3 regions of the Pseudomonas sp. C321 genome follow, and region 3 is predicted to be linked to each of the others. Evidence: predicted binding sites of a transcription regulator. Region 3 holds the regulator's gene; each other region holds the start of a gene.
The links. Region 3 encodes FliA, which starts transcription of late flagellar genes. Its sites were predicted from a motif close to CTAAAGTTTNNNNNNNNNNNGCCGNTAA; they were not measured.

Region 1 (4,152 bases), on a different contig from region 3:
CCGGAGACGACACGGCCAGCGCTTCAGTACGTGTCGCCGAGGCCCGCGACCGCCAGCAGCAGCGCCAGGGTTGTGCCAACGCCTTTCTCGACTTGCCGGGGCTACGCGAGCATTGCGCGCTGGCGAAAGTCGATGAAGGCTGGCTGGAGACCGCCTGCGAGCGGCTGACTTTGTCGCTGCGGGCGGCGCATCGATTGTTGAAGGTCGCCCGCACCTTGGCGGATCTGGAGCAGGTGGAAGCGATCGGTCGCCATCATTTGGCAGAAGCGTTGCAGTATCGGCCAGCAACGATCAGCTAATCCCTCGCCACAGTTTTGATGCTCACCTGAATCGGTCAACCTCATCGCGCAAGCCCGCCGCCAACGTCTCCAGTTCCTTGGCAGTAATCGCCAGGTTCGACACCACTTCCCGCTGCTCACTATTGGCCAGGGCAATGCTTTGCAAGTTGCTGCTGAGCAATGTGGCAGTGCTGCTCTGTTCCTGGGTTGCGGTAGTGATCGCGGCAAATTGCTGGCCGGCCGAGCGGCTTTGCTCGTCTATCCGCGCCAGAGCCGAAGCCACGTTGGCATTGCGTGACAGGCCTTCCTGCATCAACACGTTGCCTTGCTCCATGGTGCTGATGGCGTTGCCGGTTTCCTGCTGGATACTCTGGATCATCCCGGAAATCTCGTCGGTGGCCTGACGGGTGCGCGACGCCAGGTTGCGCACTTCATCGGCCACCACCGCAAAGCCACGACCCTGCTCGCCGGCCCGTGCTGCTTCGATGGCGGCGTTGAGGGCCAGCAGGTTGGTCTGTTCGGCAATCGAGGTGATCACCCCAACAATCCCGCCGATTTCCTGGGAGCGCTGCCCCAAGGTGTTGATCACCGTCGCCGTGCTGTTCAGTGAGGTGGCGATATGCTCCAGGGACGACGACGCCTCTTGCATCGAGGTACGGCCGATCCGGGTTTGCTGGGCGTTTTCCTGAGCCAGGCGTTCGGTACTGCCCATATTGTCGGCGATGTTCAGCGACGTGGCGCTGAATTCTTCCACTGCGCCGGCCATGCTGGTGATCTCGCCGGACTGCTGCTCCATGCCTTCATAGGCACCACCGGACAGACCGGATAGCGCCTGAGCGCGGCTGTTGACCTCTTCGGCGGCCTTGCGGATATGGGACACCATGTTCGACAGCGCTTCGCCCATCTGATTGAAGCTGCGGGCCAACTGACCGATTTCGTCGTGACTGGACACATTCAAGCGCGCACTCAAATCCCCGGCGCCCAAGGCCTCGGCCTGGCGCACCAGATCCCCAAGCGGTGCCAATTTGCTGCGCAGCAGCCAGACCGTCGCGCCCACCGCCAGCAACATAGCCAGCACACTGCCGATCACCAGGCGAATGCCCACCGACCAGGTCACCGCGCGGATTTCAGCTTTCGGCATACTTGCCATCACCGACCACGGGCCACCGTCGAACGACACCGAAACGCTGTAGAAGTCTTCGTTCTTGTCGCTCCAGAAACGGCCCTTACCCGGTTTCTTGGCCAGATCGAGCATTACCGGAACCGATTGATCCAATGCTTGCACGCCGGCCGGCGGCACCAGCCAACGCTGCTGCTCGTCCAGCAACGCCAGGGAGCCGGTCTGGCCAATACGGAAACGCTTGAGGTTGTCGAACTGGGTGTTCTGCGCATCGGTGTAGTCGAAACCGATAAACAATACGGCGATGACCTTGCCGGCCGTATCACGCACTGGACTGTATTGAGTCATGTAGGAGCGTTCGAACAACACCGCTCGGCCGATGTAACTCTGCCCGGCCAGCAGGCGCGAATAGGCCGGACCCTGGCGATCCAGTACCGTACCGATGGCGCGATTGCCATCCTGCTTGGTCAGGGAAGTACTGACCCGGATGAAGTCATCGCCGCTGCGCACAAACACCGTGGCCACGCCGCCGGACATCTGCTTGAACTCGTCGACTTCGTCGAAGTTATTGTTGAGCATCTCAGTACCGAGGTACAGGCTCGGCGTCTGCACGCCGGCCACTGTCACCGGCTGGTCTGCACGCACGCTCAAGCCGGCGCCGAAGCGTTTTTCGAACAACCCGCTCAAACGCTGGGTGCTCTCGCGCAAGGTGCTGTGGAAGGTATTGAGTTGGTCGGCGAGCAACCGCGCCTCGCTGGCCAGGTGTTCTTCCCGAGTGTCGAGGTTGGCCGAGTCCAGGGAACGCAGGGCGAAGACGGTACTGCCGCTGATGACGACAGCCAATATTACCGCTAAGGCAAGACCCAGCTGGGAGGCAATCCGGGCGCGTGGTTGAGACATGACAGCTCCTGGCCGAGGCCCGGATCATCCTGATCTCATAGCGCAGCTCGGCAAATTTTCTAATAGGGGGGCACGCTGAGCCGCTAAAGAATAACGGCTACGTCACACCTACTTCGGCGGGGCTGATCAATACTTGAGTGAGTCACAGAGGCGCCACTCAAACGCATTGTTTTGGGGCACTACACCGAGTCAGTCGAGCCGTTCGACCTGAGGCAACTCCATGGCCCGGACCTCGCCCTGAAGGAAGTCCGAGAGCCTGCGCAAGCGTTCACCACCGGGACGGGTTTTCGGCCAAACCAGATAGTAATTTTCCCCACTGGCCACAGCGGTCGGCCACGGCAGGCTCAACCGGCCTTGGGCCACGTCTTCGGCCACCATCAGCAAATCACCCATCGACACCCCATAACCTCGGGCAGCGGCGATCATGCCCAGCTCCAAGGTGTCGAACACTTGCCCACCCTTGAGCGATACCTGGGACGACAGCCCCATGCGCTCCAACCAATTGCGCCAATCCCGACGATCTGGCGTCGGGTGCAGTAGTTCGGCAGTGGCCAGGCGCACAGCGTCCCAGGGCCCGTCGCTGAGCAGGTTGGGCGCACCCACCGGGATCAGCAGTTCGGGAAACAGGTAACTGGCCTCCCAGTCTGGTGGAAAATGGCCATTGCTCAGCAGTACCGCGCAGTCGAAGGGCTCCTGATTGAAATCCACTTCATCGATGCTCATCCAGGCGCTAGTCAATTGCACTTCATTGCCTGGCTGCAAATGCCGGAAACGACTGAGCCGCGCCAGCAACCAGCGCATGGTCAGGGTGGACGGTGCCTTCATGCGCAGGATGTCATCTTCGGCGTTCAGGGTATGACAGGCACGCTCCAGGGCGGCAAAGCCCTCGCGCACACCGGGCAGCAACAATCGCGCCGCTTCGGTGAGCTGCAAGGTGCGGCCGCTACGCTGGAACAGGCGGCAGGCGAAATGCTCTTCCAAGGTGCGAATGTGCCTGCTGACCGCACTTTGGGTAATGGACAACTCCTCTGCCGCACGGGTGAAGGAGTTGTATCGCGACGCGGCTTCAAATGCCCGCAAGGCATAAAGCGGAGGAAGACGACGAGACATAGGGACAGCTCCGACAGCGCAATCTCGAAACCCTACCAGAATCTCTCAAGCATGAGTTTTAATCATGCGAACCATCGCATTTATCCCTTTGTGCAAAGTGCTGAGAGCGCCGAGAATCAACCCTTCCCCTTTCCTCCGTTTTTTTGAGTGTGATGAACATGCAGCATCCGGCACGTACCGAACTCTGGGCCATTCTGCGGCTGGCAGGGCCGTTGATTGCCTCACAGTTGGCGCACATGCTGATGGTGCTGACCGACACCCTGATGATGGCTCGCCTGAGCCCCGAAGCCCTGGCTGGCGGTGGCTTGGGCGCGGCGAGCTATTCGTTTGTATCGATCTTCTGCATCGGCGTGATCGCCGCCGTCGGCACGCTGGTCGCCATCCGCCAGGGCGCGGGCGACATTGAAGGCGCCACCCGGCTGACCCAGGCCGGGCTCTGGCTGGCGTGGCTGATGGCGCTGGTGGCCGGCTTACTGCTGTGGAACCTCAAGCCGGTGCTGCTGATGTTCGGCCAGACGGAAACCAACGTGCACTCGGCCGGGCAGTTCCTGATGATCCTGCCGTTCGCCCTGCCCGGCTACCTGACCTTCATGGCCCTGCGCGGATTTACCAGTGCCATCGGCAAGGCGACGCCGGTCATGGTGATCAGCCTGGCCGGTACGGTGATCAACTATTTGCTCAACCATGCCTTGATCGAAGGCATGTTCGGCCTGCCTAAGTTGGGCCTGATGGGCATTGGCCTGG
Region 2 (4,152 bases), on a different contig from region 3:
GCAAGGCGCACACCGCTTCCTTGGTCTGGATATCGTCGCGGTCGGCCTGGCGTGAGCGGCGGATCAGCTCGGCCAGTCCCTGGTCCACCAACTCGCCACCGACAATCAGCGCCGGGCCCTGTTCCCAGGATTCGGGCGGGCAGTCCTTGGCGGCGGGGTTGAGCGGGATGTGCGGGTTGATCTCCATGGGGTAGATACGACAGACCAGTGGCCGGCGCTCATAGATGCGGCACAGCTTGTCTTCGTCAAGATTCCGGCAGGGACCGACGTTATAGGCAGCAAAGGTAATCGCCACATGCGCCAGGGCATTACCGCTGGGGACAACACAGGAACGGCGTTGGGCATGTTCGCGTTGTTGTTCCGGCAGGCCCAGGCCATTGCCGAGGAAACCCTCCACCAGAACGATGACGTTACCGCCGTCCGCCGCCCACTGCCTGGCTTCGTCAAGGGTCAGGGGCACATGATGGTCAGTGCAGCATTTGCCGCAGCCGACACAGGAAAAGTGGGTGGTCATGAGGGTTCGGTCACCAGGCCAGGTTCAGGGGCACACTTGGACGGTGACGGGTTTACACCTCTGTCCAGCGTCCAGGCCTTGTCCGAAGCAAGTTATGCGCCAGGCCTTTATTCCTCAGGGACGAGGTCTCGCAGCACGAACACCATACCCGCGCTTTCATACAGGCGCCGGGCCCGCACATTGGTTTCCAGCACCTTGAGATCGACGAAGCCTTCGCGGCGCTGCTGAAACACCTGAAACACCTGCTGCAACAAGGCCCGGCCCAGGCCCTGGCCTTGAGCGTTGGGATGGATCACCAGGTTCTTGATATAGGCGCTGGTCCAGCATTGCGCCACGCCGACGATGCCGCTGGCGTTACTGGCGACGATGCACAGGGTCGGGTCGAACTCGGCGTCGGTGACGAACTGTTGGCACCACTGCTCAAGGGGGGCAACCCGACCACCGCCCTGTTGATAACCCAGGAGCAGCACGGCGTGGATCGCCGGGGCCAGTTCTTCGTGGTAGTGCTCCAGGCGAATATCTGCAGGCCATTGCGGCGCGGGCAGGGCGCCACGCAAGTCTCGGCGCAGCAACTGGAAATACTCGCCCATCGGTCAGAGGCCCTGCTGCGCCACGGTCTGCGCGGCGACCACCAGGCATTTGGTCAGCTCCGGCGAGGAAAACTTGGTCAACACCGCGTTGGCCCCGGCCAGTCTGGCTTTTTCGCTGTTCATGGCGCTGTCCAGGGAGGTGTGCAGCAGCACATAGAGGTCCTGGAAGTCCGGGGTTTCCCGCAGGGTGCGGGTTAAGGCATAACCGTCCATCTCGGACATTTCGATGTCCGATACCACCACGTTTATCTGTTCGGCGGTGCCTTGCAGCTCCAGCAGGCAATCAATGGCTTCCTTGGCACTGCGGGCGGTGTGGCAATGCAGGCCGAGGTTGCGCAGGGTATGTACCGATTGTTGCAACGCCACCTGGCTGTCATCAACTACCAGGATTCGTGCATGGCCCAGCACTTCGGCCTCTTCCATGCTCAAGTCGGTGGGCGCTACTTCAATCTGCACCGGGGCAATGGCGTGGATGACTTTTTCGATGTCCAGCACCTGCACCAATACCCCGTCGACCTGGGTCACGCCGGTAATGAACGAACGGCTGCCACCGGAACCAAAGGGCGGCGGACGAACGTCGGTGGTCAGGCAGTGGACGATCCGGCTTACCGCTTGTACGTGCAGGCCTTGTTTGGAGCGGCTGACGTCAGTGACGATCAGGCAGCCGCCATCCGGGTCTTCCAGGGGCATTTCCCCAAGGGCCCTGCTCAGGTCGATCACCGACAACGCCGCGCCGCGCAGGGTGGCAATGCCTTTGACGTGAGGGTGAGACTCCGGCAGCTTGGTCAGCGGCGGGCAAGGGATGATTTCACTGACTTTCAGCAGGTTTATGGCCATCAGCTTGCCGCTGCGCAAGGTAAAAAGCAGAAGTGAGAGTGAGTCTGCGCGGGCTTTGGTGGTGGACATAGAAACCTTCTGTGGATCAGGGATGACGATCTATAGGGGGTTATCGACTTGAGTGGCCCATGCTTTAGCATTAAAAGCGGGAGCTACTGGAACCCTGCAGCAGTTGTCGAGCCCCAGCGAGGCTACGACGGACGCACCACCGCAATCAGCTCAGCCCCACACCGAGTTGCACCCGACGCAAGCTGCTACGAGAGTAGCAGCGTTTCGAGGGCGCTTAGCCCTTCCACACCTGCGGGTTGACCAGATCTTGCGGACGCTCGCCCAGCAGCGCGCTGCGCAGGTTATCCAGGGCGCGGTTGGCCATGGCTTCGCGGGTTTCATGGGTGGCCGAGCCGATATGCGGCAAAGTCACCGCGTTGCTGAGTTGGAACAACGGCGACTCGGCCAGCGGCTCCCGTTCGTAGACGTCCAGCCCGGCGCCGCGAATCCGTTGGTTGTGCAGAGCTTCGATCAGCGCCGGTTCGTCCACCACCGGGCCACGGGAGATATTTACCAGGATCGCGCTGGACTTCATCAGCCCCAGCTCGCGATGGCTGATCAAGTGTTTGGTCTTCTCGCTCAACGGCACCACCAGGCAGACAAAATCTGCCTCGGCCAGCAACTGGTCGAGGCTGCGAAGTTGCGCTCCCAGCTCTTGCTCCAGCGCGGTCTTGCGGCTGTTGCCGCTGTAGAGGATCGGCATATTGAAGCCCAGGCGGCCACGACGGGCGATGGCCGCGCCGATATTGCCCATGCCGACTATTCCTAAGGTCTTGCCGTGCACATCACAACCAAACAACGGCGCACCGACACTGGCTTTCCACTGGCCGGCCTTGGTCCAGGCGTCCAGCTCGGCCACTCGGCGGGCGCTGCTCATCAGCAGGGCGAAGGCCAGGTCGGCGGTGCTTTCGGTGAGCACGTCGGGGGTGTTGGTGAGCATGATCCCGCGCTCGTTGAAGTAGGCGACGTCGTAGTTGTCATAGCCCACCGAGACGCTGGAGACCACTTCCAGCTTTGTCGCACCCTCCAACTGTGCCCGCCCGAGCTTGCGGCCTACCCCGATCAGCCCGTGGGCGTGGGGTAGGGCTTCATTGAACTGGGCATTGATATCGCCGAGCTTGGGATTGGGGGCGATAACCTCGAAGTCCTGTTGCAGGCGCTCGATCATTTCGGGAGTGACACGGCTGAAAGCGAGAACGGTCTTTTTCATGGGAGGCGGGCTCATCAATACGGCTGAGAATGCCAAGCACGCTAACATTTATCCGGTATCCGGGCACTGCAAAACCACCAAGACAGTTGCTGCTACAGGGGGGGGGGATCAGTTACTCAACCGCGCCCCACCCAAACTCCCACTCAACTCATACGCCGCCAACTCTGCCTGGTGGGCCGCCAGAATCTCCGGCAATGAACCGCGCAGGTATTCCACCCACGTCTTGATCTTCGCATCCAGGTACTGGCGCGACGGGTAGATGGCGTACAGGTTCAGCTCCTGGGAGCGGTAGTTGGGCATCACCCGCACCAATGTGCCGTTGCGCAGCCCTTCAATGGCCGCATACACCGGCAACAGACCTACACCCATGCCACTGATGATGGCGGTTTTCATCGCGTCGGCGGAGTTCACCAGAAAGGGTGACCGGTTGATGTTGACGCTCTCCTGGCCGTCCGGGCCGTTGAAGGTCCATTTGTCCAGTTGGATCACCGGGCTCACCAGGCGCAGGCAGGAATGGTTAAGCAAATCGCCGGGCCGTTGCGCGCAGCCATTGGCTTTGACGTAGGCGGGCGAGGCACAGGCGATGCTGTAAGTTATCCCCAGGCGCTGGGACACAAAACCCGAATCCGCCAGTTCGCTGGCGAGCACGATGGACACGTCATAGCCCTCGTCCAGCAGGTCTGGCACGCGGTTGGCCAGGGTCAGGTCGAAGGTCACGTCCGGGTGAGTGCGGCGATAGCGGGCGATGGCATCGATCACAAAGTGCTGGCCGATGCCGGTCATGGTGTGCACTTTCAACTGTCCGCAGGGACGCGCGTGGGCATCGCTGGCTTCGGCTTCAGCTTCCTCGACGTACGCCAGGATTTGCTCGCAGCGCAATAAATAGCGTTTGCCAGCCTCTGTCAGGGCGATGCGGCGGGTCGTACGGTTGAGCAGGCGGGTTTGCAGATGGG
Region 3 (4,152 bases):
GCAGAACATCGCGCTGGTGAGCATGGACAGCTACCGCATTGGCGCCCAGGAACAGCTCAAGACCCTGGGCCGCATCCTCAACGTGCCGGTGACCCATGTCGATCCAGGCCAGTCGCTGGCCAACGCCCTCGATCCGCTGCTGCGCAAACGTGTGGTGTTGATCGACACCGCTGGCCTGCAAGCCAGCGATCCGGCCCTGCGCATGCAGCTGGAAAGCCTGGCTGGGCGCGGGATCAAGTCAAAAAATTATCTGGTGCTTGCAACAACCAGCCAAAAACAGGTTCTCACCGCTGCGTATCACAGTTACAAGCGTTGTGGGCTGGCGGGCTGCATCCTGACTAAACTCGACGAAACGGCGAGTCTGGGCGAGGTGCTGAGTTTGGCAATTAGTCATGAATTACCGGTCGCCTACCTGACCGACGGGCCGCGGATTCCGGATGATTTACATCTGCCGCGCCGTCATCAGTTGGTCAGCCGTGCTGTCAGCGTGCAAATGCAGGAAGAACCCAGTGAGGAAGCGATGGCTGACATGTTCGCGGATCTCTACCACAGTCCGGCCAAACGGGTCGGCTGAGGGCAACATGGCCTTCAATTTTAAAACGACAGTGCAAAAAAGTACCTACATCGATGGTCTGCCAGTAGTTCGCGCGACCACCTCATGTAGCCTGCGTCTAAGCAAGACAAGGTAAAGAAATAAAATGGGCAGCATGCATCCCGTACAGGTGATCGCGGTGACCGGCGGCAAAGGTGGCGTCGGGAAAACTAACGTGTCAGTGAATTTGTCCCTGGCCCTGGCAGAGCTTGGCCGCCGCGTCATGCTGCTGGATGCCGACCTGGGACTGGCGAACGTTGACGTTCTGCTGGGACTGACGCCCAAACATACATTGGCCGATGTCATCGAAGGCCGCTGTGAGCTGCGCGACGTGCTGTTGCAGGGCCCCGGCGGGGTTCGCATCGTGCCGGCTGCCTCTGGCACCCAGAGTATGGTGCATCTGAGCCCGGCGCAGCATGCGGGCCTGATTCAGGCCTTCAGCGATATTGGCGACAACCTCGACGTGCTGGTGATCGACACCGCCGCCGGGATTGGTGAGTCCGTGGTCAGCTTTGTGCGCGCAGCGCAAGAAGTGTTGCTGGTGGTCTGCGACGAGCCCACCTCGATCACCGACGCCTACGCCCTGATCAAACTGCTTAACCGCGACTACGGCATGAACCGCTTTCGCGTGCTGGCCAATATGGCCCAAAGCCCGCAGGAAGGACGCAACCTGTTCGCCAAGTTGACCAAGGTCACGGATCGCTTCCTCGATGTCGCCTTACAATATGTTGGCGCAGTTCCCTATGACGAGTGTGTGCGCAAGGCTGTGCAAAAGCAGCGTGCAGTCTATGAAGCATTCCCTCGTTCGAAGTGCGCACTGGCGTTCAAGGCTATTGCTCAGAAGGTCGATACTTGGCCGTTGCCCGCCAATCCCCGGGGGCATCTGGAGTTTTTCGTCGAGCGATTGGTGCATCAGACGAGCGCAGGACCGGTGTTATGACAGCCAGCGGCTATAACCTTTACAAAAGTTCGGCTCGTGATAGCCAAGGCGAATTGATTGAGCGCTATGCGCCCTTGGTCAAGCGCATTGCCTACCACTTGCTGGCACGCTTGCCCGCCAGCGTCCAGGTCGAAGACCTGATCCAGGCAGGCATGATCGGCTTGCTCGAAGTGTCGACCAAATATGACGCGAGCAAGGGTGCGAGTTTCGAGACGTATGCGGGTATCCGTATCCGTGGCGCGATGCTCGACGAAGTGCGTAAAGGTGATTGGGCGCCGCGTTCGGTCCACCGCAATACCCGCATGGTAAGTGACGCAATTCGCTCAATTGAAGCAAAAACCGGTCGTGACGCTAAAGATCACGAAGTTGCGGCCGAACTCCAATTGAGTCTCGACGATTACTACGGGATTTTGAACGATACCTTGGGCAGTCGCTTGTTCAGTTTCGACGACCTGTTGCAGGACGGCGAACATGAAGGGCTGCATGAGGACGGCGCGAGTGCTCATCTTGAACCGTCGCGCGATCTGGAAGATGAACGCTTCCAGGGCGCACTGGCGGACGCGATTGCCAATTTGCCGGAGCGTGAGCGACTAGTGTTGGCGCTGTACTACGACGAAGAGCTGAACCTCAAGGAAATCGGTGAGGTCCTGGGGGTCAGCGAATCGCGGGTCAGCCAGTTACACAGCCAGTGCGCGGCCCGCTTGCGGGGGCGTTTGGGAGAGTGGCGAGCGCGCTGACAGGCAGTGTGGGGACACTGCGAACGACACCGTCCATGCTCTTGGTGTGGGCGGGTTAGCCCATGGTGTACCCCAGCAGTCCTTTTTGTGTAACGCCTGTTGATTGAAATGGCGCGCCAGGTGCTGGACGCGTTTAAGACTGCTTGGAGGTCGAATTGGACAAGAACATGAAAATCCTCATCGTTGATGACTTCTCAACGATGCGGCGGATCATAAAAAACCTGTTGCGTGACCTTGGGTTCACTAACACGGTCGAGGCGGATGACGGCATTACAGCGATTCCGATCCTCAACAGCGGGAGCATCGACTTTCTGGTAACCGACTGGAACATGCCGGGCATGACCGGTATCGATTTGCTGCGTCATGTGCGCGCTGATGAAAAACTGCGCAGCCTTCCCGTGCTGATGGTGACCGCCGAAGCCAAGCGTGAACAGATCATCGAAGCCGCCCAGGCCGGGGTCAACGGCTACGTGGTCAAGCCATTCACCGCATTGGCCTTGAAAGAGAAGATCGAAAAAATCTTCGAACGCATCAACCATTGATGTCGCCACGGGGGAGCTATGGAGCATAACGAATCATCGCAGGCCGATTTCGAATCGACCCTGAAAAAACATGCTCACCAGTTGGTCGAAAGCCTTGAAAAAGGCCGGTTCGGCGATGCGGTGCAGTTGATCCATGAGCTTAACCAGACCCGTGATCGCGGCCTGTATCAGGAAGTGGGCAAACTCACCCGTGAGTTGCACAGTGCAATCGTCAATTTTCAGATTGACCCGCACATGCCCCAGGCCGAAGAAATCTCGCAAATCACCGATGCCACCGAACGCCTGTCCTATGTGGTCAGGCTGACTGAGGCGGCGGCGAACCGCACCATGGATCTGGTGGAAAACGCCACGCCTCTGGTCAACGGCATGTCCAATGAAGCCAAGGCGCTGGGCACCGACTGGGGCCGTTTCATGCGCCGGGAAGTGGGCGCCGAAGAATTTCGTGAGCTGGCGCGTCGGGTCGAAGGGTTTCTGTCGCGCAGTGAGCAGGAAAACCGCACGGTTTCCAGCAACCTCAACGACATTCTGCTGGCCCAGGATTACCAGGACCTCACCGGCCAGGTGATCAAACGAGTGACCCAACTGGTCACTGAAGTGGAAAGCAATTTGCTCAAACTGGTGCTTATGGCCGGGCAGGTGGATCGTTTTGCCGGTATTGAACATGACCGCGAAGCGATCCTCTCGGAAAAAGATCCACAAAAACACCTCGCCAAGGGTGAAGGTCCGCAGATTCATGCCGATAAACGTGAAGACGTTATGTCAGGGCAAGATGACGTAGACGATTTGCTGTCCAGTCTTGGATTTTAGGAGCACACGTACATGAGCTTCGGCGCCGATGAAGAAATCCTTCAGGATTTTCTTGTAGAGGCCGGCGAAATTTTGGAGCAACTGTCCGAGCAACTGGTTGAGCTGGAAAGCCGACCGGATGATGCGAACCTGCTCAATGCAATTTTTCGCGGTTTTCACACTGTAAAAGGGGGCGCCGGCTTCCTCCAGCTCCATGAGCTGGTGGAGTGCTGTCACATCGCCGAGAACGTGTTCGACATCCTGCGCAAGGGTGAGCGGCACGTCGACTCGGAATTGATGGACGTGATTCTGGAAGCATTGGACGCGGTCAACGGCATGTTCAGTGAAGTGCGCGAACGTGCACCGATCACTGCCGCCACCCCGCAACTGCTGGCCGCTCTGGCGCGCCTGGCAGAACCGGCTGCCAATGCACCTGCACCTGCACCGGTGGCTGAACCTGTGGCCGAGCCTGAGGGTGATGTCACTGACAGCGAATTTGAACAACTGCTGGACTCGCTCAATGCCGTCAAGGCCCAGGCTGAGGCTCCGGTAGCC

Region 1: the regulator FliA is predicted to act here: its motif matches at 2,409-2,436, upstream of ACZRJ6_RS07940 (methyl-accepting chemotaxis protein).
Region 2: the regulator FliA is predicted to act here: its motif matches at 2,051-2,078, upstream of ACZRJ6_RS03775 (chemotaxis protein CheW).

The regions. Positions count from the first base shown of each region.
Region 1 covers NZ_JBUZRB010000002.1:417,599-421,750, forward strand. The annotation lists gene ACZRJ6_RS07935 (YifB family Mg chelatase-like AAA ATPase) at 1-299, shown strand, start outside; gene ACZRJ6_RS07940 (methyl-accepting chemotaxis protein) at 322-2,298, opposite strand; gene ACZRJ6_RS07945 (LysR substrate-binding domain-containing protein) at 2,488-3,408, opposite strand; gene ACZRJ6_RS07950 (NorM family multidrug efflux MATE transporter) at 3,561-4,152, shown strand, end outside.
Region 2 covers NZ_JBUZRB010000001.1:799,185-803,336, reverse strand. The annotation lists gene ACZRJ6_RS03785 (YkgJ family cysteine cluster protein) at 1-514, opposite strand, end outside; gene ACZRJ6_RS03780 (GNAT family N-acetyltransferase) at 622-1,104, opposite strand; gene ACZRJ6_RS03775 (chemotaxis protein CheW) at 1,108-2,010, opposite strand; gene ACZRJ6_RS03770 (2-hydroxyacid dehydrogenase) at 2,225-3,199, opposite strand; gene ACZRJ6_RS03765 (LysR family transcriptional regulator) at 3,308-4,152, opposite strand, start outside.
Region 3 covers NZ_JBUZRB010000007.1:246,046-250,197, reverse strand. The annotation lists gene flhF (flagellar biosynthesis protein FlhF) at 1-574, shown strand, start outside; gene fleN (flagellar synthesis regulator FleN) at 699-1,532, shown strand; gene fliA (RNA polymerase sigma factor FliA) at 1,529-2,269, shown strand; gene ACZRJ6_RS21235 (chemotaxis response regulator CheY) at 2,437-2,811, shown strand; gene ACZRJ6_RS21230 (protein phosphatase CheZ) at 2,830-3,618, shown strand; gene ACZRJ6_RS21225 (chemotaxis protein CheA) at 3,631-4,152, shown strand, end outside.